Regions from separate parts of the Pseudarthrobacter sp. NPDC080039 genome, predicted to be linked through region 2. Evidence: riboswitches for the same ligand, from Rfam matches in the RefSeq annotation. Region 2 holds a riboswitch; the other holds the start of a gene.
What was found. Region 2 has a riboswitch for glycine ahead of gcvP (aminomethyl-transferring glycine dehydrogenase). Riboswitches for the same ligand answer to the same signal wherever they lie in the genome.
Positions count from the first base shown of each region.

Region 1 (3,470 bases), on a different contig from region 2:
GCGGGTCTGCAGCGCCAGGCGGTACGCGGGCGTGCCCGCGTTGTCCTTGGAGACTCCGACGATCCTGCCGGGCAGGGTGCGTTCCATCCCCTTCTGGACGGCCATGTAGGCGGCGTGCGGCCCCCCAAAGAACAACGGCACGCCAAAACGCTGGGCGGAGCCGACCGCGATGTCCGCGCCCTGTTCGCCCGGAGGAGTAATCAGGGTCAGGGCCAGCAGGTCGGCAGCTACGGTGACCAGCGCGCCGCGGTCCTTGGCGGCCGCGATGACGCCGGACTGGTCCCACACCCGGCCGGAAACCCCCGGCTGCTGCAGCACGATGCCGTTGATGTCACCTTCCGGGAGTCCCTGGGACAGGTCGGCCACCTCAACCTCGAACCCGAGCGCCTCGGCGCGGCCCTGGACGATGGCGATGGTCTGGGGCAGCACGTCGCTGTCCAGGACGGTCTTGCCGTCCTTGGCATTCTTGTCCTTGTTGGCGCGGCGCATCAGCAGCACGGCCTCAGCCACGGCGGTAGCCTCGTCCAGCAGCGAGGCATTGGCCACGGGGAGGGCCGTCAGGTCCTGGACCATGGTCTGGAAGTTCAGCAGCGCTTCCAGCCGGCCCTGCGAGATCTCCGGCTGGTAGGGCGTGTAGGCGGTGTACCAGGCAGGGGATTCCAGGATGTTGCGGCGGATCACCGGGGGAGTGACGGTGTCGTAGTAGCCTTGGCCAATCATCTGGACGGCGGTCTTGTTCCGGCCGGCAATCCGGCGCAGCTCCGCGAGGACTTCAACCTCGCTGAGGGCGTCCTGCAGGCGGAGGGCAGATTCCTGGCGGATGGAGGCGGGGACGGCAACGTCAACGAGGCCGTCCACGCTGTCATAGCCCACGGCTTTGAGCATGGTGTCGACGTCGGCCTGGCGGCGCGCGCCGATATGGCGGTCAACAAACGATGTTGGAAGCGATTGAATCGTCAAGAGGAACTCCAGGTCTGGCCGGCCTGGGGTGGCGCGGCGTGGGATGGGTTCCTCCCCGCTCTGTATTGGACCTGAGAGATTCCGCGTAGCCTGCTGGTGGCAGGGGACCGCTTGCACCGTCGGTGAACCAGGAAGAACCCGGTTGCTTTCCAGAGTCGCCTCGCCGTGACGGTACGTGGGCCTGAGAGATTCCTGGGGAGGATTTGCTCCTACGGCGCCTGCCCGGTGGATGCCGGGAGGACTCTCCCGTCACAGCTCGAAAGGCTTATTCAAATGTGGGTGATTCGGCTCACACGGTACAGGTTCGTTGAAGGGAAAACAAATTTGCCACCACGGCCTGGCCGGTGACCCTCTGTTGGGGGTCTACGTTGCGGCAGGCGGACATGTGGGGTTTGACATTCGATCGTGACCAGCACCACACTGATCCGGTGATCAGCACCGTGTCCGGCTGGCTCTGCGTATTCGGAGCAGCCCGCGGCAGCGTTGCCCCGGCGGGGCGCGGCCGCTGACCGCAACCTAACTGAACACGCCTTCGACCTGCGGCGGGAGAGCCCTGCCGGTACATTCAGCAGGCGCCGTAGGAGCAAATCCTCCCCAGGAAACTCTCAGGCCCCCGTACCGCCGCGGACAGGCAACTCTGGAAAGCAGCCAGTTCCTGGCTCACCGACGGTGCAAGCGGCTTGGGCTGCGGAAACTCTCAGGTTCACTACAGAGCGGGGAGGAACCAAATCTTTGCGGCACCCAAATGCCGCTTTATCGATGGAGTTCCTCATGGCGATTCATCCCCCTACGTCCAACGGCGAACCAGCAAACAGCGCCCCCACCACGGCATCCCGCAGCGAGCCGCCACATCTGGAGCGGCAGCTCACCAACCGGCACATCCAGCTCATTGCAATTGGGGGCGCGATTGGTACGGGCCTGTTCATGGGTTCCGGGAAGACCATTTCCGCGGCCGGCCCGTCCGTGATCTTCGTGTACATGATCATCGGGTTCATGCTCTTCTTCGTCATGCGCGCCATGGGCGAGTTGCTGTTGAGCAACCTGAACTACAAGTCCTTCAGCGACTTCGCCGCGGACCTCCTGGGCCCCTGGGCCGGCTTCTTCACTGGGTGGACGTACTGGTTCTGCTGGGTGATCACGGGCATCGCGGACGTCATTGCCATCGCCGGCTACTCCCGCGAACTCTGGCCGGCAGTGCCGCTGTGGATCCCGGGCCTCGCCACTGTGGCCATCCTGCTCCTGCTGAACCTCGCCACCGTCAAGGCCTTCGGCGAGACCGAATTCTGGTTCGCCCTCATCAAGATCATTGCCATCGCTGCGCTGATCATCGTGGGTCTCTTCATGATCTTCACCGGTTTCCAGAGCGATGCCGGCACGGCAAGCTTCACCAACCTGTGGAGCCACGGCGGGTTCTTCCCCAATGAGTTCATGGGCTTCGTGGCCGGATTCCAGATCGCAGTGTTCGCCTTCGTCGGCATCGAACTGGTGGGCACCACCGCCGCCGAGGCCAAGAACCCGGAACGCACGCTGCCCAAGGCCATTAACGCCATCCCCGTCCGCGTGCTGCTCTTCTACGTAGGCGCACTGGTCATTCTGATGGCCGTCACCCCATGGACCCAGTTCGCGGCGGGCCACAGCCCCTTCATCGGAATGTTCTCCCTGGCCGGCCTCGGCGCCGCGGCCACGGTGGTCAACCTGGTGGTCCTCACCTCGGCCATGTCCTCCGCAAACTCCGGGATCTACTCCACCTCGCGCATGGTCTTCGGCCTGGCCCAGGAAGGCGACGCCCCGGGCATCTTCAGCCGACTGTCCTCCAGGAAGGTGCCCAGCAACGCACTGTTCCTGTCCTGCGTCCTGCTGCTCTCCGGCGTCGTCCTCATGTACGCCGGCCAGGATGTCGGCATGGCCTTCGAAATGGTGACCACCGTGTCCGCCGTCTGTTTCGTCTTCGTCTGGTCGATCATCCTGGCCAGCTACATCGCGTTCCGTCGCCGGCGCCCTCACCTGCACGCGGCGTCCAAGTTCAAGATGCCGGGCGGCATCCCCGCAGCGTGGATTGTCTACGCGTTCTTCGCCTTCGTCCTGTGGGCCCTGACCACCCAGCCGGATACCTTCGTTGCCCTGTTGGTGACACCCATCTGGTTCGTCATCCTGGGCGTGGCATGGGCCGTCCTGCGCCGCCGACCCGCCCACCTGGCCCGCTTTGAGGTCTTCCGTGCGGAGTTGCGCAATGACGAGGTGGCGGCCGGCCGCGCAACGGTGGAAGCATCCGCCGGCGAGGTTGAGCAGGCCAGGAAGTGACGGCGGCTGGTACTGCCGCGGTCCTGCCGGGCACTCTGGCTGCCGGTTATCCCGTCAGTGGCGCCCCCGCCCTTGCCACGGAGTTCATTCTCACGTTCTCGTGCCGGGACTCGCTCGGCATCGTCCAGTCAGTGGCCGGGTTCCTCCTGTCCCAGGAGTGCTACATCGTGGATATCAAACAGTTCGGCGACAAGGCGTCCGGCGAGTTC
Region 1 is NZ_JBFBKY010000046.1:3,464-6,933, reverse strand. Features, by position in the region: gene gcvP (aminomethyl-transferring glycine dehydrogenase) at 1-960, opposite strand, end outside; glycine riboswitch at 1,120-1,219, opposite strand; glycine riboswitch at 1,494-1,591, shown strand; gene AB0313_RS21460 (amino acid permease) at 1,732-3,261, shown strand; gene purU (formyltetrahydrofolate deformylase) at 3,297-3,470, shown strand, end outside.
Region 1: linked by a shared signal. The riboswitch ahead of AB0313_RS21460 (amino acid permease) and the one ahead of gcvP (aminomethyl-transferring glycine dehydrogenase) in region 2 are both predicted to bind glycine.

Region 2 (3,470 bases):
CGCCAGCAGGGGGATCATGAGGGGTACGGCGACGAGGAATACCGCGCCCCACCAGAACCGCTCCACCAGCCACCCGCCGAAGATGGGCCCCAGGGCTGCGCCGCCGGAGAACCCTGCGGCCCAGATGGCCACCGCCAGCCTCCGCCGGTTGGGCTGGGGGAAGATATTGCGGATCAGTGACAGGGTGGACGGCATCAGCATTGCCCCGAAGAATCCCAGGGCGGCGCGGCCGGCGATCAGCCATTCGGGCGTAGGTGCAAAGGCCGTTGCTGCTGACAGCACCGCAAAGCCCACGCCCCCGGTAACCAGCAACCGGCGCCGGCCAATGCGGTCCCCAAGGCTGCCCATTGAGACCAGCAGCCCGGCCAGTACCAGGGGGTAGGTGTCCACAATCCATAGGAGCTGCACGCCCGTGGGTTCCAGGGCGCGGGTGATGGCGGGCAGGGCGAACGTCAGGGCGGTGTTGTCCACCGCGACCAGCAGGACTGGGAACATCAGCAGCCCGAGGGCCAGCCAGTCCCGCCTCGGGGAGCGGTGCGTAGTGCCCTTCCGTTGTGCCGGCACGGCGCTGGTGTAAGTAGTCATGTGATAACTGTACCGTCTGGACGGTATAGTTTGAAACCCGCTGCTGCCTTGCAGGTTCCGGAGCCCGTGGGAGGCATGATGGAAACCATGCCCCGAAAGCCTGTAGCCCGTGACGCGGTTCTTGACGCCTTCGAGTCCCTGCTGATCGAGGTGGGGGAGCGCGCAGCCACCCTTGACGCCGTGGCCCGGAAGGCCGGGGTCTCAAAGGGTGGCCTGCTCTACCACTTTCCCAACAAGGAAGCGCTTATCGCTGTGCTGCTTGACCGCCTGGAAGGCCTCGCCAAGGCGGACGCCGACGCCATGGCGTCAGCCAGCGAAGGCGCGGCAGCGTACTTCATCCGTTCCTCCGTATGGGCCGACACCCCACTCGACAGGGTGATCGTGGCAGCCACCAGGCTTGCCGAAGTGGCGCATGAAGAAACGCGGCGGCGATTCGCGGCCATCCAGCAGCGCTGGCTGGACGAGATTGCCGCGGATGTGGGGCCCGGGCTGGCAAAGGCGGTGCTCTATATGGGGGACGGCTTGTACTTCAACGCGATGCTGTCCGTTGGTCCGGCCCCCGAGGGGGGAGCGGCCGCTGACGTGGAGGAACTTCTTGCCGCTTTGGAGCGTCTCCGGAGGTAGCCCCGGCATTTGCCGCGAGGGGTCGAGGCGTAGGACAATGGAGAGTTGTGAGGGCCGCCACCGGCCATTACCAGCCCATAAATGAATAGCCTTTGATCTGCGGCGGGAGAGTTCTGCCGGAAGTACAGGCAGGCGCCGTAGGAGCAAATCCTCCCCAGGAATCTCGCAGGCCCCTGTACCGCCGCGGCGAGGCGCCTCTGGAAAGCAGCAGGCAGTTTTCCCGCCTCCTCTTGGGGAGCGAAAAGACTGTTGTGCTCACCGACGGTGCAAGCGGGTCCTGTCCAGGCAGGCCCCGCGGAAACTCTCAGGTCCAATACAGAGCGGGGAGGAACCCGAATAGCTGTGGCGTACCCTGCGCCGCCTGAGTAAATGGAGTTCCTTCGTGTCGGTTACCCCAGCCTCCACCACCTTCGTAGACCGCCATATCGGCGCGCGCCGCCAGGCCGACGTCGACACCATGCTCAAAGCCGTAGGCTACGACACGGTCGACTCCCTCGTGGACACCGCTGTTCCCAAAGTTATCCGCCAGGAGACAGCCCTTCGCCTGCAGGACGCCCTCAGCGAGGTGGAGGTCCTTACGGAGCTCCGGAAGCTTGCCGCGAAGAACAAGACCGCCGTGCAGCTGATCGGCCAGGGCTACTACGACACCGTGACCCCGCCGGTGATCCGCCGCAACATCCTGGAGTCCCCGGCCTGGTACACGGCCTACACCCCGTACCAGCCTGAGATCTCCCAGGGCCGGCTTGAAGCCCTGCTGAACTTCCAGACCATGGTGCAGGACCTGGTGGGCCTTCCCATTGCCAACGCGTCGCTGCTGGACGAGGCCACCGCCGTGGCCGAGGCCGTACTCCTGATGCGCCGGGCCAACAAGGACAAGGATGCCAAGGACGGCCGGACCGTCCTGGACGTTGACGTGCTCCCGCAGACCATCGCCATCGTGCAGGGCCGCGCCGAGGCGCTGGGCTTCGAGGTGGAGGTCGCCGACCTGTCCCAAGGGCTGCCGGAGGGTGACATCAACGGCATAGTGCTGCAGCAGCCGGGCGCTTCCGGCCGGGTCTGGGACCAGTCGGGCGTTATTTCGGCTGCCAAGGACCGCGGTGCACTGGTGACCGTTGCCGCGGACCTGCTGGCACTGACCCTCATCACCCCTCCGGGTGAGCAGGGCGCCGACATCGCCGTCGGTTCAGCCCAGCGTTTTGGTGTGCCGTTGTTCTTCGGCGGCCCGCACGCCGCCTACATGGCGGTCCGCAAGGGCCTGGAGCGGTCGCTGCCCGGCCGCCTGGTGGGCGTGTCCAAGGACGACGCCGGTGTTCCCGCCTACCGCCTGGCTTTGCAGACCCGTGAGCAGCACATCCGCCGCGAGAAGGCCACGTCCAACATCTGTACCGCCCAGGCGCTGCTGGCCATCGTCGCCTCCATGTACGCCGTGTACCACGGCCCGGACGGACTGAAGGCCATCGCCGGAACCGCCCACCGGCACGCCCGCACCCTGGCCGCGTCGCTGGAAGCTGCCGGCGTCGAGGTGGTGCACAAGAGCTTCTTCGACACCGTCACTGTCCGTGTCCCGGGACGCGCCGCCGCGATTGTTGCCGACGCGGAGGAGCGCGGGATCAACCTGCGCAGCGTTGACGCTGACACCGTGGGCATCTCCCTGGATGAAACCACGACGGCGGCCATCGTCGCCCAGGTTGCCGGCATCTTTGGCGCCACCGCAGGTGAGGGTGAAGGCTTTGCGCTGGAGGCCGCCGTCGAGCGTTCTTCTGACTACCTGCAGCACCCGGTGTTCAACACGCACCGGTCCGAAACCCAGCTGCTGCGCTACATCCGGAAGCTTTCCGACCGTGACCTGGCGCTGGACCGGACCATGATCCCGCTGGGTTCCTGCACCATGAAGCTGAACGCCACGGCCGAGATGGAAGCCATCTCCTGGCCGGAGTTCGCCTCCATCCACCCGTTCGCCCCGGACTCCCAGACCGAAGGCTGGCGCGAACTGATCGCCGACCTCGAGGCGGACCTGACCACCATCACCGGCTACGACCAGGTGTCCATCCAGCCCAACGCCGGCTCCCAGGGTGAGCTCGCCGGGCTGCTGGCCATCCGCGGCTACCACCACTCCCGCGGCGACCAGCAGCGCAACGTCTGCCTGATCCCCGCCTCGGCCCACGGCACCAACGCCGCCTCCGCCGTGCTGGCAGGCATGAAGGTCGTCGTCGTGGCCACCGCCTCCGACGGCACCATCGACCACGCCGATCTTGAAGCGA
Region 2 is NZ_JBFBKY010000018.1:2,613-6,082, reverse strand. Features, by position in the region: gene AB0313_RS16500 (MFS transporter) at 1-585, opposite strand, end outside; gene AB0313_RS16495 (TetR/AcrR family transcriptional regulator) at 673-1,209, shown strand; glycine riboswitch at 1,303-1,400, shown strand; gene gcvP (aminomethyl-transferring glycine dehydrogenase) at 1,592-3,470, shown strand, end outside.